Regions from separate parts of the Luteibacter sp. 22Crub2.1 genome, predicted to be linked through region 2. Evidence: predicted binding sites of a transcription regulator. Region 2 holds the regulator's gene; the other holds the start of a gene.
What was found. Region 2 encodes FliA, which starts transcription of late flagellar genes. Its sites were predicted from a motif close to TAAAGTTTNNCNNNCNNNGGCCGATAA; they were not measured.

Region 1: a site for FliA is predicted at 4,038-4,064, ahead of B5X73_RS16460 (flagellar hook-length control protein FliK). Genes of this name have one in related genera too.

The regions. Positions count from the first base shown of each region.
Region 1 covers NZ_FUYT01000016.1:791-12,964, forward strand. The annotation lists gene secF (protein translocase subunit SecF) at 1-337, opposite strand, end outside; gene secD (protein translocase subunit SecD) at 350-2,230, opposite strand; gene yajC (preprotein translocase subunit YajC) at 2,290-2,631, opposite strand; gene tgt (tRNA guanosine(34) transglycosylase Tgt) at 2,774-3,904, opposite strand; gene B5X73_RS16460 (flagellar hook-length control protein FliK) at 4,124-5,296, shown strand; gene B5X73_RS16465 (hypothetical protein) at 5,293-5,556, shown strand; gene murD (UDP-N-acetylmuramoyl-L-alanine--D-glutamate ligase) at 5,593-6,945, opposite strand; gene murL (UDP-N-acetyl-alpha-D-muramoyl-L-alanyl-L-glutamate epimerase) at 6,932-8,281, opposite strand; gene B5X73_RS16480 (bifunctional aspartate kinase/diaminopimelate decarboxylase) at 8,278-10,890, opposite strand; gene B5X73_RS16485 (amino acid permease) at 11,022-12,174, shown strand, end outside.
Region 2 covers NZ_FUYT01000015.1:80,455-92,628, reverse strand. The annotation lists gene B5X73_RS16190 (ParA family protein) at 1-600, opposite strand, end outside; gene motD (flagellar motor protein MotD) at 597-1,505, opposite strand; gene B5X73_RS16180 (flagellar motor protein) at 1,502-2,242, opposite strand; gene B5X73_RS16175 (chemotaxis protein CheA) at 2,244-4,310, opposite strand; gene B5X73_RS16170 (protein phosphatase CheZ) at 4,318-4,959, opposite strand; gene cheY (chemotaxis response regulator CheY) at 4,970-5,371, opposite strand; gene B5X73_RS16160 (RNA polymerase sigma factor FliA) at 5,425-6,156, opposite strand; gene B5X73_RS16155 (MinD/ParA family ATP-binding protein) at 6,153-7,028, opposite strand; gene flhF (flagellar biosynthesis GTPase FlhF) at 7,099-8,466, opposite strand; gene flhA (flagellar biosynthesis protein FlhA) at 8,500-10,611, opposite strand; gene flhB (flagellar biosynthesis protein FlhB) at 10,615-11,760, opposite strand; gene fliR (flagellar biosynthetic protein FliR) at 11,767-12,174, opposite strand, start outside.

The sequences.
Region 1 (12,174 bases), on a different contig from region 2:
AGGAGACCTTGGTCGCCGCCTCTTCACCGACCAGCGTGACCGAGCCCTTGTCGTCTTTGGGCAACATGCGCACGTTGAACTCGCGCGTGCCGCCGACCGACTGCACCAGCGGGTTTTCGATGCCGGCCTTTTCGAGCGTGGCGCGGACCTCGTTGACCTCGATCGGCTGCGCGTAGTCGACGATGACCGAGACGCCGCCCAGGAAGTCCTGGCCGTAGTTGAAACCCTTGGTCAGGATCAGGCCGATCGAGCCCAGCATCAGCAGGACGGCGAGGCCGATGCTGTACTTGCGCAGACCGAGGAAGTTGAAGTTCGAGTTGTGATTGAAGATTTCCATGGCGTCCTCCCGTCAGACCGACAGGGTCTTGAGCTTGCGGCCGCCGTGGATCAGCGCCGTGATGGCATGGGTCACCGTCACCGACGTGAACATCGAGGTCAGGATACCGATGAAGAGCGTGACACCGAAGCCCTTGATCGGACCCGAACCCATGGTCATCAGACCGAGCGCGGCGAGCAGGTGGGTCACGTTGGCGTCGAGAATCGTCGCCCACGCCTTGTCGTAACCGGTGCGGATAGCCGCGAGCGGCGACGAGCCGTTGCGGAGTTCCTCGCGGATACGTTCGCAGATCAGCACGTTGGCATCGATTGCCATACCCAGCGTCAGCACGATACCGGCGATGCCGGGCATCGTCAGCGTCACGTGGATCAGCGACATCACCGCGACGAGCAGGACGAGGTTGAAGAACAGGGCGATGTCCGCGACGATGCCGAACAGCTTGTAGTAGATGGCCGCGGCGATCAGCACGAGGCCGAGGCCGAGCATCACCGCCTTGAAACCGCGGTCGATGTTGTCCGCGCCGAGGCTGGGACCGATGACGCTTTCGCCGACGATGTCGACCGGTGCCGCGAGCGAACCGCCGCGCAGCAGCAGGGCGAGATCGGAGGCTTCGGCGTCGCTGGGCAGGCCGTTGGTCGAGAACTGCTTGCCGAACGGCGAGCTGATGTTCGCGTAGTTGATGACTTCCTCGGTCGTCTTCGGCGTCTTCACTTCCTTGCCGTCGACCATCTTGATGTCGTTGGTACGCGTGATGTACAGCACGGCCATCGGCTTGCCGACGTTACCGTTGGTGAAGTCCTGCATCTTGCGGGCGGCGGCGCTGTTCAGCGTGACGCTGACGTTCGGCGTGCCGTTCTGCTGGTCGCGACCCGAGACGGCCGAGGTCAGCTGATCGCCCGTGGCGATGACGGTCTTGCTGAGCAGGTACGGGCGACGATCGCGGCCGTAATACAGCTTGGCGTCGGGCGGCACGCTGCCACTGCGGGCGGCATCCATGGCCTGCTGCGGGGTGTACAGGCCGGCGCGGTATTCCAGGGTGGCGGTCGCGCCGATCAGACGCTTGGCCTCGGCCGTGTCCTGCACGCCGGCCAGCTCGACGATGATCTGGCTCTGGCCCTGCTGCTGGATCAGCGGCTCGGACACGCCCAGTTCGTTCACACGCTGGCGCAGCGTGGTGACGTTCTGGGTGATGGCGCTCTGAGCGAGCTCGCGCAGCTTGGCCGGCTTGACCACGGCATTGAGCGTGAAGCGGTTGCCCGTGGACGGACCATCGGAAACGGTCAGATCGGTGAACTCGGTAGCGATGAGCGACGCGGCGGCCTGGCGATCGGCGTCGCTGCGCAGGATGATGCCGATGCCCTGACCGCGTGGATTGCGCGCCACCGAGTCGTACGAGATCTTCCTGTCACGCAGCAGCGAGCGGACGTCGTCCGCGTAGCGGGTTTCCTGACCGTCGATCACGGCATTCTGGTCGACTTCCATCAGGAAGTGCACACCGCCCTGCAGATCGAGACCCAGCGGCATCGAGTACGCGTTGATCGAGCGCAGCCACGACGGCACGGTCGAGGCGAGGTTGAGCGCGACCGTGTAGTCGTCACCGAGCGCGCCGCGAAGTGCGTCGGACGCCTTCGCCTGCGCGTCGGCACTGGCGAAGCGCGCCAGCAGGCGGCTGCCTTTCTCGGACGACGTCACGTCGACGCTCGCTGCCGGAACGTGGGCCGTGGCAAGAATGCTCTCGACCTTGGTCTTCAGCGTGGCGTCGACGGCGCTGCCGTGGTTACCCGAGATCTGCACGGCGGGCTGCGGCGTATAGACGTTCGGCAGCGCGTAGACGATGCCGAACAGCAATACGATCACAACCAGCGCGTATTTCCAGCGTGGAAAATCACTCATGCCTTACATTCCGTGGAGGCGGCCGGGTGCCGGCCGCAGCTGACGCGATGAGATGAAGCTCAGGACTTCTTGAGGCTGCCCTTCGGCAGCACCTGGGTGATCGAGCTCTTCTGGACCTGGACGACGGTGCCCGGAGCGATCTCGACACGGACGAAGGCCTCACCCACGTCTTCGATACGGCCGGCCATGCCGCCGCTCATCACGACCTCGTCGCCCTTGCTCAGCGCCGAGAGCAGGTTGCGGTGCTCCTTCTGACGCTTCATCTGCGGGCGGATCATCATGAAATAGAAGATGCCGAACAGCACCGCCATCATGATCAGCGGCGAGAAGCTCAGAGCGCCCTGGGGTGCGGCAGCGGGGGCAGTGGCCTGGGCAATGGCGGCGAACGTCGGAAGGCTCATCGGATATCTCGCAAGTCATGGAACAGCCAAGGAAAAGCGGCTGCTCACGTAAAAAGATCGTGGATTATGCCACGCGCCCCGGTGCTTATGTACCGGACTCGTCAAGGCTTCTGGGGGCGCCGGACAGCGCCCTCAAGCCCGGTCAGCCGTCGACGACGGCCTTTTGGCGGGCCGCATAGAAGGCGGTGACGAAGTCGTCGAGGGTACCCGTCTCGATCGCGCCGCGCAGCCCGGCCATCAAGCGCTGGTAGTGCCGCAGGTTGTGCATCGTCGCCAGCTGGCTGGCCAGGATCTCGTTGCAGCGATCGAGATGTCGCAGGTAGGCGCGCGAGAAGCCGTTGGCGCAGGCGTAGCAGTCGCAACCTTCTTCGATCACGCGGGTATCGGTAGCGAACTTCGCGTTCCGGATGCGCAACGTGCCTTCATACGTGAAGAGGAACCCGTTGCGCGCGTTGCGCGTAGGCATCACGCAATCGAACATGTCGATGCCGCGACGGACGGCCTCGACGATGTCTTCGGGGCGTCCCACCCCCATCAGATAACGGGGGCGATCCTTTGGCAGCATCGGCAGGGTCAGGTCGAGCGTGTGATTGCGCTCCGCCTCCGGCTCGCCGACGGCCAGACCACCCACGGCGTAACCGTCGAAGCCGATCTCCACCAGCCGCTCCGCCGAACGGTGGCGCAGCTTTTCGTACGTACTGCCCTGGACGATGCCGAACAGCGCGTTGGGGTTTTTCAGGTCGTCGAAAGCCTGGCGGGAACGCTCGGCCCAGCGCAGGCTGAGCTCCATCGAGTCAGAGGCGACCTTTTCGGTCGCCGGATACGGCGTGCACTCGTCGAAAATCATCGCGACGTCGGAGTCCAGCACCTTCTGGATCCGCATCGACTCTTCGGGCGAGAGGAACACCTTCGACCCATCCACCGGGGAGGCGAAGGTCACCCCCTCTTCGGTGATCTTGCGCTTGTGCGCCAGCGAGAAGACCTGAAAACCGCCGGAGTCCGTAAGGATCGGCTTGTTCCAGCCGATGAACTTATGCAGCCCGCCGAATTCGCCGACGATCTCGAGGCCAGGCCGCAGAAACAGGTGGAAGGTATTGCCGAGGATGATCTCCGCGCCGGTGTCGAGGACATCGCGCGGGGTCATGGCTTTCACGGAGCCGTAGGTGCCCACCGGCATGAAGGCCGGGGTTTCGACGGTGCCGCGGCCGAATCGGAGACGGCCACGCCGGGCCGCGCCATCGGTGGCGAGGAGTTCGAAGGGAAGCTGGGTCATCCGCGTAGTGTACCGGGAGTCGGCCCTTCGGACCTGCAGGTCGGGCGCCGCGCGGACGGAGAGCATTACCTTGCCGGGGCGGCGGCCCACCGCGCTCGCCGTTTACGCGTACAGGTGTCGGCAAGCGCCAACCTAAAGTTCCGCCCGTTTCCGCCGATTCCTATGCCACAGGAGCGAGCCCAGACCGGGGTCCGCCCAGGCCCTCGGAGGACCTGCCCTTTGATCATCCAGCCGACCAGTATCGCCGCCCAGCTATGGGCCGGCGCGGCAGCGGGCACCACCGCGGCCGTTGATGCCTGGCGGGTGGGTACGCTGCTGACGGCACGCGTCATGGGGCAGAACGACATCGGCAAGCTGCTGCTGGACATCGGCGGTATCACGGTGGAGGCCGACACCACGGGCACCCAGCTTCCCCAGCAGTTTCAGGTGCGCGTCCTGACCCAAGGCGCTCAGCCCCAGCTCGAAGTCCTCATCGCCCACCCCGAGGAAGGCGTCACGATGCAGGGACTGCGCGAACGGCTGCCGCTGCAGAATGGTTACGCGCCGCTGCTCGGCGCACTGGCCTCACTGGCGCGCAGCCCGGTGGCCCGCTCGCTGCCGGCACCCCTGCGAGCCGCACTCGCCACGCTCGAGGCTTCGATCAGCGGACCCGATGATGTCAGCACGCCGATGGGCATGAAGGAAGCCATCGCCAAGAGCGGCAGCTTCCTCGAATCCCATCTCGCCGAGCCGACGAAAGAGACCCCGGCGGCCGACGATTTCAAGGCGGCATTGATGGCGCTCCGCCGCACGCTGGCCGATCTTCCGCCGACGCGAAGCGCATCGGGCGTCAGCACCGGCCCCGGACTTCCGCGCCAGCTTGGTGACACACCCCCGCCGCTCGCCCAGCGCGCACTGATTGCCCAGCCTCGCGTGGCGGAATTCGCCATCACCGAAGACGACGTCGACGCGCTGGTCGGCCAGTTACGGACCGACACACGTGCCGCACTGTCCCGTGTCGAGATCGGTCAGCTGGAATCCCAGCCGCAGGCCGGACTATGGATGATCGAAGTGCCGCTGGCGAACGCGCGCGGTTACGACGTGCTCCAGTTGCGGATCGAGGAAGGCAAGCCAGGCCCTGGCGAGCCGGATGGCCTGTGGACGGTCGGATTCGCCATCGACCCGCTCGCGCTGGGCGCCGTACAGGGTGAGATCCAGCTGCGCATACCGCGCGTGTCGGTGCGCCTGTGGGTACAACAGGCCGACACCGTGTCGCGCCTGGAAACCGAATTCGTCTCGCTGCGGCGCGTGCTCGAGAAAAGCGGCCTGCAGCTCGATCATTTCTCCTGCATGCACGGCCTGCCCGTGCCGACCAGCGCGTATAGCGCGGTCCTCCTCGAAGCCCGCGCATGAATCCGTCCCTGCCCTCCCCGCGCCGCAGTGTCACGCTGCGGCTCGCGACGCCGACCAGCAATGGGAAAACCCAGCGTGTCGACGCCGACAGCGTGAAAAACATGCTGGAGCGCGCGCAGGCGCTGGGGCTCGCACCGCAACTGGATCCGCAGATCGCTACCTTGCTGGCGGCCGTGCGGCTGCGCGACGACGTGCCGCCGGAGCTGTATGCGGCACTGGCGGCGGTGGTGGGGACCTTACTCGGGGCTGTCGAGGCCTGATGCGCCGCGGCTCACGTCAGCCTGTCGGCGACGGCGTCAGCTGACGCCCAGGCCCTGGATACTGGCCGCGCCGGCTTCAAACCCCGCCAGCTCGGCAAAGCGTTTGCCACGCTCCGCATAATCCCTGAACTGGTCGAAGCTCGGCGCACCCGGCGACAGCACGACGACGCCCTCGCCGCTCAGGGCGTTACGCGCGGCACCGACGGCGGCGGCGAGATCCGCTGCCCGATAAACATTCGCGACACCCGCCGCCTCCAGCGCATCCGCAATACGCGAACCGCTGGCACCCTGGCACACGATCGCCTCAGGCGCATCCAGGCGCATCGCTTCCACAAACGGCGTCCAGTCGAGACCGCGATCGTGCCCGCCGACGAGCAGCGCGACACGTTCCACCCCCACGCTTTCGAGCGCGGCAAGACTCGCCAGCGGCGTCGTGCTGATCGAATCGTTGATCCAGCGCAGGCCATGGATCTCGCCCAGCGGCTGCAACCGATGCGGCAGAGGCACAAAGGTGGACAACGCAGGCGCTGCGGCACGCGCATCGAGGCCGGCGATCTCCAGTGCGGCAAGAGCGGCACACGCGTTGACTGCGTTGTGAAGACCCGGCGCGGACACCGCGGATGCCGCGATCACGTTTTCGCTTCCACGCCGAATCCAGCCGTCGGCGACATGCCAGTGCGCCTCGTCGCCAAACGTATGCAGACCGGGATGGTCCGCCGCTCGCGCCATCAGCGCAGGCTGCATCGCATTGACCAGCACCTGCGCGGATGACGCCAGCAACTTCAGTTTGTCGCTGACGTAACGCTCGCGCGAGCCGTGCCAGTCGAGGTGTTCTTCGTAGAGACTGGTGACGACGCCAAGCCCGACACCAAACGCTTCGCCGGTCTGGAAACTCGACAGTTCGATCACCCACAGATCGGCGCTCTCGCCATCGAGCTCGAGCATTGGCAAGCCAATGTTGCCGGCCAGTGCCGTGCGCACACCCAACGAACGCGCAAGATGCGCGATCAAAGCGGATGTGGTGCTTTTGCCCTTGGTACCCGTCACCGCTATGGTCTTCGCCGTCACATGGGCGGCGAACCAGAGCGCGGTGCCCGATGTAAAACGCGTGCCGCGCGCCTGCGCATCGAGCAGTTCGGGCTTGTACGCGGAGATACCGGGGGACTTGATGACGATGTCGTACGACGCGAGCGCATCGGCATCGGGGGCCACGTCATGTACGTGCGCCCATGGAAACGAAGCACGTGCCGCGGCCGCCTCGTCGGACGAACAGTAGACATCGACCAGCTGCCCCGGCAGATGCCGGGCCAGCGCGTCGAGGGCCGCACGCCCTTCGCGACCGAAACCCCAGACGGCGACGCGGCGCCCCTCGAGATCAGCCCAGCGCATCCAGCGCTCCGAGCAGACGCGATGGCACGAGGTGCGACGCACCCGGCTTCAGCCAGGGCTCGAGTGCGAGCTCGGACGAGTCGAGTTGCGGAAGAATCTCGCGACGGAAACGCGACACCAGCGCGTCTTCGCGCCACTCCGGACGCTCCGCCAGCGACGCGAGCGCGGCGCGCGCTTCGGCGCCCTCGCCCACGCACTCGAACGGCTTGTGGTTCTTGTATTCGAGCAACGCGTCGAACGCGTCGGCCAGCGAGTCGTCGTCGAGCAGGTTGCGCCCGAAGATCGATACCAGCCGCGGTTTGGCCATGAACGGCGCGAGCGCGAGAAACACGAAATGGCATTTCGGGCACTGACCGCACCAGCGATCCGCCGGCTTGGGGCCGAGGATACGGAAGTTCCGGTTGCAGCTGGAGAACGCATCGAAATACGCCGCGCCAAGGCGCGCGAATGCGCTGGTCACCGCGAGCTCCGACCACGGTCGCAGGAGCGAGCAGTAGTCGAGATCGGCGGCGACATGCGAATGCAGGTAGTCGTGGAAGGTCTTCTCGAAACCGAAGCCCTTGCTCCACTGGTGATTCACTTCCTGGCCTTCGTATTCCAGCGTGGCGACCGATGCCGAACGTTCATTGGCGAATACGATGGAGTCGTAGCCGTACAACAGAGCCGCCAGCGTCAGAATGGCCGAGTTGATCGCCGTCACGGGGATATGCCCGTTCCACGCGCCCAGGCGGTTCAGTTCGAACAGACCCGGCGCCAGCTCGCGCGAAATGTTCAGCGTCGACAGACCGGTTCGCGCCGCACATTCGGCGATGAGCGGCGAATTGCCGACCCACGCCGCCGTCGCGTCACCACCGGTCGACTTCACGGCCTCGACGGCGACCACGGAATCCTTGCCGCCACCGATCGGCAGCAACGAGCGTGCCGGCAAACCGATCGCGGGGGCCGCGACGCGATCGCGACTTTCGAACGGAAACGCGATACGCCCACGCAGATCCAGCCGGTTGCGATAGGCGAACTCGGCCAGACCATGCAGATACAGCGCATCGGCAAGCGTCGCCGTCTCTTCGTCGAGCGGCTCGCCTTCGATCACGATCGACGGCGGGATGCCCGCCTTGTAGTAGCTGACACCGGCGACGATATGCAGCAGCCGGAGCGCCGACGCGAACGCCGCCTCGCGCTCCGGCGGGACCGTCGGCGCCCCCGGAAACGTAACGCGCTCGATCAGCTCGAGGCCGTCGTCGAAGGCGTAGACCAGCTCGGCGACACCATCGACGAAGGTGTGACGGACGAAGCGGAAGCGCTCGCTTCCGCGTGGATCGGTGAGGTTGGCGGTCACGGCAGCAGCACCTCGTCGGCTTCGTCACGAAGGTTGTAGCGCGACGACATGACGGCACCGTATGCGCCGCCCTGCGCCACGAGGATCACATCGTCCTCTTTCGATTCCGGCAGGCGCCGGTCCGAACCGAGGATGTCACCGGACTCGCAGATAGGGCCGACTACCTGGTACATCGTGGTCGCCGCTTCACCGTGGCGCGTGAGGTTCACGATCTCGTGCCAGGCATCGTAGAGCGCGGGACGGATCAGGCTGTTCATGCCCGTGTCGAGACCGAGGTAACGCACGTTGGCGCCCTTCTCCTTTTCCTGCGTGACACGCGCCAGCAGCACGCCGGCATCGGCCACCAGATAGCGGCCGGGCTCCATCCACAACTGGAACTGCGGATAGGCCTGACGTACCGAGGTCAGCACGCGATCGAGCGCGGGCATGTCGAGCGCGGTCTCGCCCGGATGCGACGGCACGCCCAGGCCTCCGCCGATGTTCAGCACGGTGATGGTCCCGATACGCTCCGCCAGCGCCGCCAGCTGCGAGTAGACCTCGCCCCAGTGTGCGGCATCGAGAATGCCCGAGCCCAGATGCGCGTGCAGGCCGATAACCCGCGCCCCGGCCGCATCGGCCAGACGCAGGAAACGGTCGATCTGCTCGATCGGCACACCGAACTTGCTGCCGGTACCGCCCGTTTTCACCTTGTCGTGGTGCCCCAGCCCGCGACCGAGGTCCACGCGCAGAATGATCTCGCGACCGGCGAACAGATCGCTCCAGTGCTCGATCGGATACAGCGCGTCGATGGTGATGGTCGCGCGCGTCCGCAACGCGGCTTCGAAATCGCGACGCGCGGCGAAGTTCGGAGTGAACAGCAGCGGCGTGCTCTCGGGCACCGCCGCCGACACGGCGGCGAGCTCGCCCGGCGAGACGCACTCGAAGGCAAAGCCTTCTTCCGCCAGCACCTTGAGGATGCCCGGATGCGTATTGGCCTTGACCGCGTAATGCGCGCGGTCCACCGCCTGCAGCGATTTCACCCGGCGTGCCTGCGCACGCACGGTCGGCAGATGATAGACGTAGCGCGGCGTGCGCTCTTTCGCGAGGTCGACGAGCTTCAGGCGCTCGCCCTGCCACCATGCGGCGGCCGGCAGCACCTGTTCGCCCGCACCGTACAAGGCCTGCCACGACGGCCCGAACACCACGCTGTCGTCCGTGCGCAGAGCGCCCGCACCGATCAGTAGTTCGTGCAGACGCGGCAGCATGTCGTCCACCACGTCCTCGTCGACGACGAAGGTCAGGTTGAGGTTGTTGGACGACTGCGAGATCAGGTGGACGCGAAGCTGGCCGAACTCGGCCAGCACACCCGACAGCTTGTGCAGCATCGAGCGCATGCCGCGGCCGACCAGCGTGATCGCCGCGCACGGCGCGATCACCTTCACCCTGCAGACGCGCGCCAGGTCCGCGGCAAGCGCGGCGATGGCGTCGGAATCCAGCAGGTTTTCGGTCGGGTCGAGCGACACCGTGACATTGGTTTCCGCCGAGCCGATCAGATCGACGGAGAGACCATGCCGGCGGAAGGCATCGAACACGTCGGCCAGGAAGCCGACCTGCTGCCACATGCCCACCGACTCCATCGAGACCAGCGTGATGCCCTTGCGCGCACTGATCGCCTTGATGCTGGGTGCGTGTTCGCGGATCTCGGGACCGATGAAGGTGCCTTCCAGCTCGGGCCGGTTGGTGTCCTTGATCAGCAGGGGGACGCGGGGCTCGCGCAGCGGAGACAGGCAGCGCGGGTGCAGCACCTTGGCGCCGGTGGAGGCGATCTCCTGGGCTTCTTCGTAGTCCAGGCGCTGGAGCAGGCGCGCGCCGGCGACCTGGCGCGGGTTGGCACTGAACATGCCCGCCACGTCGGTCCAGATCTCCACGCGGGATGCCGCCAGCAGCGCGCCGAAATAAGCCGCCGACGTATCCGAACCGCCGCGACCGAGCAGCACCGTGCGGCCTTCCTCGTCGCAGGCGATGAAGCCCTGGGTGATGAAGACCTCACCGCGCTCGGCCAGCGAGGCCGTCAGGGCGGCATCGTGATGAGGCTCGACCATCGCCGAGAGCAGGCGGGTCCGCTCGTTCTGGTTTGGCAGGGCCACCGAATGCAGGCACTCGCGCGCGTCGACCCACGTGGTGGGCAGACCGTTCGCGCTGAGGAATGCCGCACCGAGCGCGCTGGACATCAGCTCGCCATGCGCCTGAACACGGGCCTGCCAGGCCAGTTCACCCAGCTCGCCGGCACCGCTGTCGGCAAGACCGGCCAGATCGGCCAGGCGCGCGCCGAGCGTCTCCGGCATGGCGAGCGACATCTCGGCGAGCAGGGCGTGGTGGCGATCGGCCAGGGCGGCGGCCGCGTCCGAGCGGCGTTTCGATTCCGTGTGCGTGCAAAGCTGTTTCAGGCCGTCCGTAATGCCGGACAGGGCCGAGACCACGATCAGCACGCGCGCGCCTTCGGCGCGGCGGCTGGCGGCCAGCTCGAGGATATTGCGCCAGCGTGCGGCGGTGGCCACCGAAGTGCCGCCGAACTTCATGACGATCCAGGGCGCGTTGAGAGGCAACGGCGCGTTTGCGTTTTCGCTCACGGGACTCTTTTGTTGGCTGGGGAAAGAAGCGGTCAGCCAGGGCTGACTATCCCCCGAAGTGTTGCGCCGCAACGGAGAAAACGCAATCTGGGCTATTCTCCGTCCTTTATCCCGATCACGACCCACGTCTCATGGAAAATCCCGGCTACGCACGCCGTCTCACCCTCATGGATGCCGCACTCATCGTCGTCGGCGGCATCATCGGGGGCGGCATCTTTCTCAACCCGGGCATCGTCGCGCAACGCACGTCCTCGGGCTGGGTACTGCTGGCGTTGTGGGTGGGCGGGGGCCTGCTGACCCTGATCGGCTGCCTCTGCTACGCCGAACTCGGCGCCCGGCGCCCGGAAGCGGGCGGCAGCTACGTCTACCTGCGTGAGGCGTTCGGCCGTCTGGCCGGCTTCCTGTTCGGCTGGACGATGCTGCTGGTGATCTACAGCGGAAGCAGCGCCGCGGTGGCGACGATCTTCGGCAGCTACGCCACGTCGGTGTTCGGTCTGTCGCCCGACCTGGTCAAGCCGCTGGCCGTGGGCGCGCTGATTTTCGTGACCGGGCTGAATCTTTTCGGGATCCGCTTCGGCGCCCAGGTACAGAATCTCTTCGCCATCCTGAAACTGCTCGCCATCGCCGCCCTGGTGGTGACCGGCCTGGCCTTCGCCGGCGTCGGCACCACTCATGCACTGGCACCGGGCGTCGCGCCGACGAGCGGCAGCCTCGCCGGCGCCCTGCTGCCGGTGCTGTTCGCCTTTTCCGGCTTCAGCTACCTCAACAATCTCGCGGGCGAAGTACGTGACCCGCAGCGGACGCTGCCACGCGCGCTGGTACTGGGCATGCTGGTGGTCATCGCCGCCTACGTGCTCACCAACTACGCTTATATGGCCGTGCTGGGTCACGATGGCCTCGCCGCCAGCCAGGCACCCGCCGCCGACGTCATGAGCCGTGTGTTCGGTGCGGCCGGCGCCAAGGTCATCGCGATCGGCATCGCCGTTTCCACACTTGGTTTCTGCAACATCACCCTCGTGGCGGGCGCCCGTGTGCTCCAGGTGATGGGCGAGGATGGCCTGTTCTTCTCCAGCGTAGCGCGGCTGCATCCGCGTTACCGCACGCCCAACATCGCCCTGATGGCGCTCGCGGCGTGGGCCATCGTGCTGGTCCTGTCGGCCAATTACGGGCAGTTGCTGGATTTCGCGGCGTTCGGCGACTGGGTCGCGTACGCCGTGACCATCGCCACGCTGTTCTGGTATCGCCGCCACGGCGGCAGCCGGCCGGCGTTCGCCACGCCGGCGT
Region 2 (12,174 bases):
ATCCAGGCAGACGCGCGAGGCGTGCGTCCGCGAATCGAACATCGTCGGCACAATCGTGCGTGGCAGCGGACGACCGCGCGAGCGCTCGATCATCGACAGGCTGCGCAGCATGCGCTCAAGACCGGCCAGCGCCAATGCTTCGGTCTGTGTCGGCACCAGCAGACGATCGCTCGCCGCCAGTGCGTTGACCATCAGCACGCCGAGCGTGGGCGGGCAATCGAGCAGCACATGGTCGAAGTCGGGCGCGAGTTCGGCGAGCGCCTGGGTAAGCACCAGCCCCATACCCGGACGCGTACCCAGCTGACGGTCCAGCGTGATCATCGCGGGCGACGCAGGCAGCACGCTCAACCGGTCCCACTGCGTGGCGTGCACCAGCGTGCGCACCGGCAGCGGGGCCGCACTGTTACCGATGCCGAACAGATCGTAGACGCTGCCATGCGCCCCGCCTTCGACGCCGATGTAACCGGACAGCGAGGCATGCGGATCCATGTCGATGAGCAGCGTGCGCTTGCCGGACGCGGCGAGCAGACTGCCCAGCGCGACCGTGGTCGTGGTTTTTCCGACGCCGCCCTTCTGGTTGGAGACCGCCCAGGTGATCATCGGCGATTTCCCCCGGCCGGCGCGGCCGCGGCATCGCTGTAGAAACGCGACGGGGCCGCCTTGTCGCTCATCACGACAATCAGCACGCGGCGGTTCCGGTTGCGTCCGTCGTCGGTATCGTTCGCCACGATCGGACGAAACTCGCCCCAGCCGACGATACCCACGCGATGCGGATCCACACCCGTCGTCGTCAGCAGACGCGCCACGGTAGCGGCGCGTGCCGCGGACAGCTCCCAGTTGGACGGGAACGTCGGCGTGGCGATCGGCGTGTTATCTGTATAGCCCTCGATACGCATCGGGTTCGGAAACGGCGCGAGGATGCCGGCCAGCTTGCGCAGCACGTCATCGGCCGGCGCCTGCAGTCTGGCGACACCGACCGGGAACAGCATGTCGGTCTTGACCTCGATCTCGAGCCAGTCCGGCGTCTGCCGCACGTTGACCAGACTCTTGTCGATCAGCGGCTTCATCGCCCGCTTCACTTCGTCGGAAATCTGGCTGAGGCTGGCGTCCTCGGTCTTGCCGACCGTGGTGTTCGCCGCCGTCGCGGCATTCGTGCTGGCCGCTTCCTGACGCTCGGCGGCGGCGCCTTCGTGACCGGGCAACGGCAGGTTGCGCGGCGGAACGGGCACGTCGATGCGGGCGATGGGCGCGGCGGCCGGCGCACGCGACTGATTCGGCAGCGGCACCTGCGCGGCGGGCGTAGCCTCGCGGATCGGCTCGATCACCTTGCCCGTGCCGTTGAAGGCTTCATTGATGGACTGCGCCATCACCTTGAACTTGGTTTCGTTGACGGCCGATACCGCGTACATCACCACGAACAACGCGAGCAGCAACGTGATCAGGTCGCCATAGGGGATCGCCCAGCGCTCGTGATTGATGTGCTCTTCGTGGTGGCGGCGCTTCACGAGAGGAACCCCTGAAGCTTGCTCTCGATGTGCCGCGGGTTATCGCCCTGGGCGATCGAGACGAGGCCTTCGACGAGGATCTCGCGCATCTGCGACCGCTGACGGGCCAGACCTTTCAGGCGTGACGCCATGGGCAGCGCCAGCAGATTGGCCAGGCCGATACCGTAAATGGTGGCGACGAAGGCGGCCGCGATGCCGTGGCCGAGCTTGCTGGGCTCGGCCAGGTTCTGCATGACCGACATGAGGCCCATGACGGCACCGATGATGCCCATCGTCGGCGAGTACGCACCGGCGTTTTCGTAGACCTTGGCGGCTTCGATGTCGTTGTGCTCGCGTGCGAGCACTTCCACTTCGAGCACGGAGCGCATGGCGTCCGGCTCGGTGCCATCCACCAAAAGCTGAAGCCCCTTACGGATGAAGGGGTCCGATTCGCGCTCGATGGCGGGTTCCAGCCCGAGCAGGCCGGTGCGCCGGGATATCTCGCTCCAGCCGACGATGCGGCTGACGAGGTTTTCCGATTCGATATCCGGCGGGCGATACACCCACGGCAGCATGCTCCACGCACGCTTGAGTACCGGCCCCGGCGTCTGCACCAGCAGCGCGGCCAGGGTGCCGAGAAAGACGATGACGAACGCCGCCGGGTTCCACAGGGCATCGAGACTCGAGCCTTTGAGGATGGTCCCCACGATGATGACCACGAAGGCCAGGATCGTGCCGACGACGCTCACGATATCCATGTCAGACAGCCATCCTCAATGAAGGCAGCACCTGCCCACTGTCATCGGCCAGACCGGCAAGGTCGAGCACGAGGGAGATACGCCCGTCACCGGTGATGGTCGCCCCGGCGACACCGGGAACGTCCTTGAGGAACGGGCCCAGCGGCTTGGCCATGACGTCTTCGCGGCCGAGCACTTCGTCGACCAGGCAACCCAGCGTCTGGTGACCGATCTGCACGACGACGACATGGCCGCCCTTCCCGCTCACCCCGGCCCAGTGACCGAGGTCGGCGAGCGGCAAGGCGCGCTGACGGTGCGACGCGACGATGCGGCCGTCGAGCTCCTGGATCTGACCGGGAACGAGCTCGAACACTTCGGTGACATTGGACAGCGGGAGCGAAAGCAGACGATGACCGACGCGAACCATCAGCACGCGCATGATCGCCAGCGTCAGCGGCACCGACAGGCGTACCGTGCTGCCATGACCGACACGCGAGTCGATGGACAGCGTGCCGCCCAGTTCGACGATCTTGGTCTTGACCACGTCCATGCCGACGCCGCGGCCGGAAATGTCGGACACCGTGCTGGCGGTCGAGAAGCCCGGGCGGAAGACGATTTCGTAGCATTCGCGCTCGTCCAGACGCGCGGCCTGCTCCGCGTCCATCAGGCCCTTTTCGACGGCCTTGCGGCGCAGGACCTCGGGATCCATGCCCTTGCCGTCGTCGGTGACGGTAATGACGATGCGGTCGCCGTACTGGCCAGCGGCGAGGCGCACCGTGCCCAGACGCGACTTACCTTCGGCCGCGCGCACGTCAGGCATCTCGATGCCGTGATCCACCGCGTTACGCAGCAAATGCACGAGCGGATCGGCGAGCGCCTCGACCACGGTGCGATCGATATCGGTTTCTTCGCCTTCCGTGACGAGCTCGATCTCTTTACCGAGCTGGCGGGCGAGGTCACGAATGATGCGTGGGAAACGGGAGAACAGTTTGCCGACGGGCTGCATGCGCATGCGCAGCACGGCGTTCTGCAAGTCTTCCGCGACGCGCTCCAGCTCGCCGATGGCACGTTCCATCGGATCGTTGCCGCCGCGCGGTGCGAGGCTGGTGAGGCGGTTGCGTACGAGCACGAGCTCGCCCGCGGCGTCGACCAGGCTGTCGAGACGATGCGTGTCGACGCGAACCGTCGTGTCGGCGGCGGACGCGGCGCGCTTTTCGCCAGCCGCGGCGGGCGCGGCCTTCGCTGCGGGAGCAGCCACTGCCGGCGGTGCGGGTGCAGCGACCGGAACCACGGCGAGCGCAGGCGTGGATGCGACAACAGGCGCCGCACCACCGACCGCACCCGGCGCTGCCGTGCCGTGAAGGGAATCCAGCAAGGCTTCGAATTCGTCGTCGCTGATCGCGTCGTTGTTCGACGGCAACGGTGCTGCGGCAGCGACCACGGGTGCGGGCGTCGGTGCCGATGCGGAAACAGCTGCGCTGTCCGCGCCTGGCGCACCCGTGCCGTACAACGAATCGAGCAGCGCTTCGAACTCGTCATCGTTGATCGTCGCGGACGAGGCCGGTGCCGGCGCGCGGTCGGTGCGCGCGGCGTCGAGCATCGCCTCGAATTCATCTTCGATCGGGTCGTACGCTTTCGGCGCGGAAGGTGCCGCGACCGGCGAAGAGATCGGTACCGCCAAGGCAACGGGAGCCGCGGATACGGCACGACCGGGAATCAGCAGCCGGTCGAGCAGCGAACGCGGCGCGGGCTCGATCGGCACGCCGCCATCGGCGGCGCGCATCATGTCGTTGAGCAGGTCGAGCGACTCGAGCAGCGCATCCATGAAGGCGGCGTTGAGCACGATAGTGCCGTTACGCGCTTCGTTCAGAAGATCTTCGCCACGGTGGCACAGCTCCACCATGGGATTGAGCCCAAGGAAGCCCGCACCGCCCTTCACGGTGTGGAACGCACGGAAGACCGCGTTCAGCAGCTCCGTGTCGTTCGGCGACGCTTCGAGATCCACGAGCTGCTCGCCCAGGCTCTCGAGCAGTTCGCGCGCTTCGATCAGGAAGACGTTGAGCAGCTCGTTGTCCAGCTCCACGCTCATAGCGGGCTCAGAATCCGAATTCGCTGAGGAGGCGATCCACTTCGTCCTGGCTGACCTTGTCCGCGGCCGGGGCATTGCCGCCCGCGAGCGAGCCGGTCAGACGGACCAGCTCGACCAGCGACGACTCGACCTTGGCCATGAACGCCTCGACCTGCGCCACGCGCTGACCGGAAAGATCCTGCCACGACTGGGCTTCGACCATTTCGCCCAGGCCGATGTCGCAGCTCTGCGCGAAATCGCCCACGCGCACGGCAAGCGCCGTGGCATTGGTGCCGAACGCCGGGTCGGCATGATCGAGCACCAGCACTTCGTCGGCCTGCTTCGCCAGCGCCTGGGCCTGTGGACGCAGCTTTTCGCTGAAGTCCAGAGTGCGGTGCGCCGCGGTCGAGCTCATCTCGAGCACGTCACGCAGATGCTTGCGCGCATCGCTCATGTTGCCCGGCACGCCGTCGGTCGAAATGTCCGAAGCGAGGCGGCGCACGGATTCGTGCAGGTCGCGCGCAAGGTGGCCCAGCGCCAGGAACAGGTGCTGCTCGCGGCTGCGGATCAGGTTGTCGAGTGCCTTTTCGAAGGCGGCGCCGTCGTCGGCCTCGAGCAGCTCGCGCAGTTCGGGGACGACCTCTTGGCCGGGGGAGAGCATCGTATTCATCGTTATTCCCTTAGCCCGCAGCCGCGGCGAGTCGTTCGAAGATCTTGTCGAGCTTTTCCTTCAGCGTGACCGCCGTGAAAGGCTTGACGACGTAGCCGTTAACACCGCTCTGCGCGGCGGCGATGATCTGATCGCGGTTGTTTTCCGCGGTCACCATCAGCACCGGCAACGACTTCAGACCGGCATCGGCGCGGATGGCGCGAAGCAGGTCGATGCCCGTCATGTTGGGCATGTTCCAGTCGGTGACGACAAGGTCGATCGGCTGCGAGCGCAGCAACGCGAGGGCCGCGTTACCGTCTTCGGCTTCCTGAATGAGCGTGTTGGTGAAACCCAACTCGACCAGGAGATTCCTGACGATGCGCCGCATGGTGGAAAAGTCGTCCACCACGAGGATCTTCATGTTCTTGTCCAAAACTGCTCTCCGCCACGTGCTTTTTCTTTACCGGCGACGGCACCGCGATGCCGTCACTGCTTGTCTTTCCAACCCGTCATGCGTGCACGCAGGCGAATCAGGGCCTGGCCATGGATCTGGCACACGCGCGACTCGCTCACACCCAGTACCACACCGATTTCTTTCAGGTTGAGCTCTTCATCGTAGTACAGCGACATCACCAGCTTCTCGCGTTCCGGCAGGCCGTCGATCGATTGCGCCAGCGCGTCGCGCAGGCCGTTCTTCTCGAAGTTGCCCTCCGGGCCCGAGGCGTCGGGGTCCGCGACGTCGATCGCCGCGCCTTCGTCGCCTTCCGGCGCCGTGAGGCTCAGCAACCGCGCGCTCGCCGCGTCGGCCAGAATCTGGTTGTACTCCATGGCGTCGATACCCAGCCGCTTCATCACTTCCGCGTCTTCGGCGTCGCCACCCGTTTCGTTCTCGATCTGCCTCGTTACTTCAGCCACCTCGCGCAACTTCCGGTGGACGGAGCGCGGGGTCCAGTCCGTCTTGCGCAGTTCGTCCAGCATGGCGCCACGAATGCGGATGCCCGCATAGGTCTCGAAGCTGGCCGCGCGAGTCGGCGAGTAATTTCTTGCGGCCTCGAGCAGTCCGATCATTCCGGCCTGCATGAGGTCATTCGCGTCCACGCTTGGCGGCAGGCGGCCCATCAGGTGATAGGCGATCCGGCGCACCAGGGGTGCATGCGTTTTAACCAGTTGATCCGCTGGAACTCTAGTGATTTCAAGGTATTCGCTAGCGACACTCACAGCGGCAGCCCTCCCCCCATGTGGTTCCGTTCGGCGAAAAAGCCGATGCGACCCTGCACCCGGGGTTCGGGTTCACCCCATGTATCGACCGACCGGGCCAGATTCTTGAATCCCACCGCCGAGCGGCTGCTCGGCCAGGCGTCGACCACGGCCGCCTGACGGCGGATGGCCTGACGCAGGTACTCGTCGTGCGGAACCATGCCCATGAAATCCAGGGACACGTCCAGGAAGCGGTTGGTCACGCGGGCCAGCTTCTCGAACAGCTGACGGCCTTCCTGCGCATGGCGGACCATGTTGGCGACGATGCGGAAGCGGTTCACGTCGAACTCGCGGCTCATCACCTTTATCAGCGCGTAGGCGTCGGTCAGCGAGGCCGGCTCGTCGCAGACCACGACCACCACTTCGTCGGAGGCTGCCGCGAACATCGACACGCTGTCGGAGATGCCGGCGGCGGTGTCGACGATCAGATATTCGGGGGCGACCGGGTATTCGTCGAAGGCGCGGATCACGGCGGCGTGCTCGATATTCGGCAGCTGCGCCATGCGGCGCGCGCCCGAGGTCGCCGGGATCACCTTCAGGCCGTGGTTGGCGTGGAGGATCAGGTCCTCGATGCGGCACTCGCCTTCGAGCATGTGGCCCAGATGGCGCGTGGGCTGCAGGCCCAGCAGCACGTCGATGTTCGCCATGGCCAGATCCGCGTCCAGCAGGACCACGTCACGGCCGCCCATCGCGAGCGCCATGCCGAGGTTGACCGCCACCGTGGTCTTGCCCACGCCGCCCTTGCCGCCCGCCACCGCGATGCTGCGCGTGGGACGACGGTCGGCGAGCCAGTTGAGCCCAGCAGCCTGGGTGGAATCGACGTGTGTGTTCATGAAGGAATTCACTGCCGTGAAGGGGTGTGCGGATGCGGATGCCGTGGTCACGTTACTTCAGTTCCCGGTGTCAGGCGATGGCTGGCGCGGTGGAGAAGCCGAAACGGTCGGCGAGAATCGCGTCGTCCGGTTCGTCGGTGCGCTGCTTGACAAGTTGAGCGGCCAGGCAGACGAGTTTGCGCGCATCCGCGGAGGCGATGTCTTCCGGCACGCGCTGACCATCCGTGGTGTAGTCGAGCGGCAGACCGTGACGGATGACGGCCGACAGGGCACCGCCGATCAGTGGGGCCTCGTCGAGCTTGGTCAGGATCGCGGTCTGCGGCGCCAGCGGCGCGTAGGCACGGATCGCGTTGTCGATGGCCTGCGCCTGCGCGTTCGCGGCAAGCACGAGGCAGACACGCACCTCGGTCATCGCGCGCAGGGTGTCGAACTGCTGCTGCAGCTTCGGATCGTTACCGGCCAGGCCGGCGGTATCGATCAGCACGGTGTGCTTGCCACGCAGCTGCAGCAGCACGTTGCGCAGGCTCTGTGCGTCATGGGCGTTGTAAACGCGCACGCCGAGCAGGCGGCCGTAATGTTCCAGCTGAGCGCCCGCGCCGATGCGGTACTGGTCGGCACTGATCAGCGCGACGTTCGAGGCGCCGTGGCGGAGCACCGCACGCGCCGCAAGCTTGGCGATGGTGGTGGTCTTGCCAACGCCCGTCGTCCCGACCAGAGCGGTGACGGCGCTACCGGCGGTATCGGCGTTGCGGCCGCTGGTACGGATGTTGCGCGAGAGGATGCCCAGCGGCAGGTAGCGGGCCTGCTCGGCGGTCATGCCCGGCGGCAGCTCGGCGCAGAGCGCGCGGGCCACGTCGCCGTCGATGCCCAGGCGGGTCATCTCGCGGAGCACGCGGGCGCGCAGCGGCTGGTCGCGGTCCATCTGATTCCAGGCGAGCGTGGACAGCTGCACTTCCAGCATCTCACGCAGGCTGTTGATCTCGGCACGCACGCCATTGACGGCGGCGTCGCTGTTCGCGGTGTGGTTCGGGGCGACCGTCGCGGCGCGCACCACATCGGCGACGCTGGCGGCGAGCGCGGCGCTCGACTGACGCTGCGGCGCATTCGGATTCACGACCTGCGGCGCGGCGGGCGCCGGAGCACCGCGCGTCACACGTTCGACAGCGGCGGCGGTCGCGGCCTTGGCCTGATCGATGCGGGCGGCGAAGTCGTTCTCGCGGCGCACGCGGATCGGGGCTTCCTCGCGCTCGCGCGGCGGAAGATCGACACCGAAGCCGGCTTCACGCACCAGCGCTTCGTCGTAATCCAGCGCCGCGATGATCTCGATGCCGTCGTCCAGCCGACGGGTCGACAGGATCACGGCATCCGGGCCCTGCTCGTCGCGCACCTGGCGCATGGCCTGGCGCATGTCGGGGGCTACGAAGCGTTTGATTTTCATGCGTTCGATCCTGTGTCCATGTTCATTCCCCACTTACCTGCCGAGCGCCGTCACCAGCTTGACGCGTCGGTTATCCGGAACTTCGTTGTAAGCGAGTACATGCAGGTTTTGGGCCACATGACGCGTGAAGCGCGAAAGCCATGGACGAAGCGCGGGAGAGACCAGCAATACCGCCGGTTCGCCGGCCGCTTCCTGACGCCGTGCGGCCTCGGCGACGTTCTGCTGAAGACGATCGGCCAGACCCGGCTCCACGGCCGCGCCAGTCGGACCGCCACCCTGCAGCGACTGCAGCAGGATCTGCTCGAGTTCCGGCGCCAAAGTAATGACGGGCACTTCCGAACCCAGGCCGGCGATCTCCTGCACGATCTGACGACCGAGCGTGACGCGTACGGCGGCGGCGAGCACGCCGGGATCCTGACTCTGACCCGCGTGCTCCGCCAGCGACTCGACGATGCCGCGGAAGTTGCGGATGGGCACGCGCTCGGCGAGCAGGTTCTGCAGCACCTTGACCACCGCACCCAGCGACAGCCGCTTGGGCACGAGATCTTCGACCAGCTTCGGCGTCTGCTGGGCCAGACGGTCGAGCAACTGCTGCACGTCCTGGTGGCCGATGAGTTCGTGGGCGTGGTTCTGCAGAATGTGCGACAGGTGCGTGGCGATGACGGTGGCCGGGTCGACCACGGTGTAGCCCAGCGTCTGCGCGTGCTCGCGCATCCCCGGCTCGATCCACACGGCATCGAGGCCGAAGGCGGGATCGCGCGTGGCGATGCCATTGATCGTCCCGTGCACTCGGCCCGGATCGATCGCCAGCATGCGCTCGGTATGGATTTCGGCCTCGCCCATCGGTACGCCCATCAGCGAAATGCGATAGCCGTGCGGTGCAAGATCGAGGTTGTCGCGAATGTGGACGGACGGGACGAGAAAGCCGAGCTCCTGCGACAGCTTGCGACGCACGGATTTGATCCGCGCCATGAGCTCGCCGCCCTGCGCCTTGTCCACCAGCGGAATCAGGCGATAGCCGACTTCCAGGCCGATGGTGTCGACCTGCGCCACGTCTTCCCACGAGAGTTCGAGACGCTCGGCCGGCGGCGCGGACTCCAGCGCCAGATCGGTACCCGGGGCGCCCGGCGCGCCGGTGGCGCCACCCTCGGCGACGAGGTTCTTGCGCTGCTGCAGCTTCCACGCGGCAAAGCCGGCGCCACCGGCCAGCAGAAGGAACGGAATGTTCGGCATCCCGGGGATCAGACCCATCGTGCCGAGCACGGCGGCGGCCACGCCCAGCGCCTTGGGCTGACCGAACAGCTGGCCCATCACGTGCTTGCCCATCTCCTGCGACTTGGACACGCGGGTGACGATGACCGCCGTGGCGATCGAGAGCATCAGGCCGGGGACCTGGGCGACGAGGCCGTCACCAATGGTCAGCAGCGTGTAGGTACGCGCGGCTTCGCCGGCCGACAGGCCATGCTGGAACATGCCGATGAAGAAGCCACCCAGCATGTTGATGGCGAGGATGAGCATGCCCGCCGTGGCATCGCCGCGGACGAACTTGGACGCACCGTCCATCGAGCCGTAGAAGTCGGCTTCCTCACGCACTTCCTGGCGGCGCTCGCGCGCCTGTTCCTGGGTCAGCAGACCGGCGTTGAGATCGGCGTCGATCGCCATCTGCTTGCCGGGCATGGCGTCGAGGGTGAAGCGGGCGGTCACTTCGGACACGCGAGTGGCGCCCTTGGTGACGACCACGAAGTTGATGATGGTGAGGATGGCGAAGACGACGAAACCGACGGCGAAGTTGCCGCCGATGACGAACTCGGCGAAGGCCTCGATGACCTTGCCCGCGGCGCCCGGGCCGTTATGACCGTGCAGCAGCACCACGCGGGTGGAAGCGATGTTCAGCGCCAGGCGCAGCAACGTGGCGAACAGCACCACCGTCGGGAACGAGGCCAGCTCCAGCGGGCGCATCACGTACATGGTGGCGAGCAGGATCACCAGCGACAACGCGATGTTGAAGGTGAACAGCAGGTCCAGCATGAAGGGCGGCAGCGGCAGCATCATCATGCCGAGCATGATCAGCATGGCGACCGGCGCCGCCACGCCTCGGCGGCCGATCTGCCGGAACGTACCCATCAGGTTGGTGGAAGCGGCCATTCGTCAGTTATCCATGCGGTAGGGGCCGAGCAGGTCCGGGTCGATCTCCTGCTTCGGTAGCTCCGGCGGGAGATCGCCCATGGCGATCGCCTGCTTCAGCCGGAACACGTAGGCCAGAATCTGGGCCACCGCGACATACAGCGCCGACGGGATTTCGCGTCCGATTTCCGTAGTTGCATACAAGGCTCGTGCCAACGGAGGCGCTTCCACCACAGGAATCTTCGCCCCACCCGCCACATCGCGGATCTGCTGGGCCAGGACGTCGACACCCTTGGCCACCACGCGGGGCGCTCCCATGCGGTTTTCGTCGTATTTCAGGGCCACGGCGAAGTGCGTCGGGTTGGTCACGATGACGTCCGCGGTGGGCACATCTTCCATCATCCGGCGGCGTGCCATCTGGTGCTGCATCTGCCGGACTTTTGACTTCAGCTCGGGACTGCCCTCGCTTTCCTTGTGCTCGTCCTTCACCTCCTGCTTGGTCATCTTCATCTTCTTGGTGAAGCTGTACTTCTGCCAGGGCGCGTCGACCAGGGCCACGGCGCCCAGCGCCACCGCGAAGATCAGCGAGGCGTGGCCGAAAATCCCGAAGGCTCGGGCGATGCCTTCGGCCACCGGACCCGTGCCGCCCATGTACATCTCGGTCGTGCTTTTTCGCAGGAACCAGACCAGCGTGCCGCCGATCAGGATGAGCTTGAGCACCGACTTGCCCAGCTCGACCAGGCCGTTGAGGGACACCAGCCGGCCGAAGCCCTTGATCGGGTCCAGACGGTCGAACTTCGGAATGAGCGCCTCGAAGGAAAAATTCAGGCCGCCCATGAGGGTCGGCGCGGCCACCGACGCAATCATCGTCGCGATGAACACGGGCGCCAGCATCCAGAAACCTTCCATCACGGCGGTCATCAGCGCGTGGTAGAGGCCATTGGCGGCGAACAGGTCATCGCGCCCGTAACGCAGGCCGACATGCATGATGTTGGCCGCGTGCATGGACATCTGGTCGCGCGAGGCGATCAGGGTGGCGACGCCCGCCAGCACCACCACGGCGGTCGACAAATCGCGCGAGCGCGGCAGATCGCCCTTCTCGCGGGCTTCGCGAAGGCGTTTGTCACTGGGTGATTCGGTTTTGTCCTCGTTGTCGGCGCCCTCGGCCATGGCCGGTTACCTCCCGATCAACTGGCGCATGGTGTCCCACGCGGCCGTCTGCAACGAGTCGAACGCACCGGGAAGGGCGCGCAGCGAGAGCCATACGGCGAGGACGCCGAGGCAGATCGTGATCGGAAAGCCGACCGCGAAGAGATTCATCGATGGCGCCGAGCGGCTGATGGCGCCGAAACCGAGGTTGACCACCAGCACCGCGGTCAGGGCCGGCAGGGCGACGCGCACGGCGCCGGAGAACAGATGCGACGCGAAGCTCAGGACGCCCCACAGGCCATCGGCGCCGATGCCACCGTCGCCCACGGGCATGCTGCGAAAGCTGTCGGCCAGCAGCGAAATGAGCTGGAGATGGCCGTTCATCACCAGGAACATCAGGGTGACGAGCATCGTGTAGAACTGGCTGATGACCGG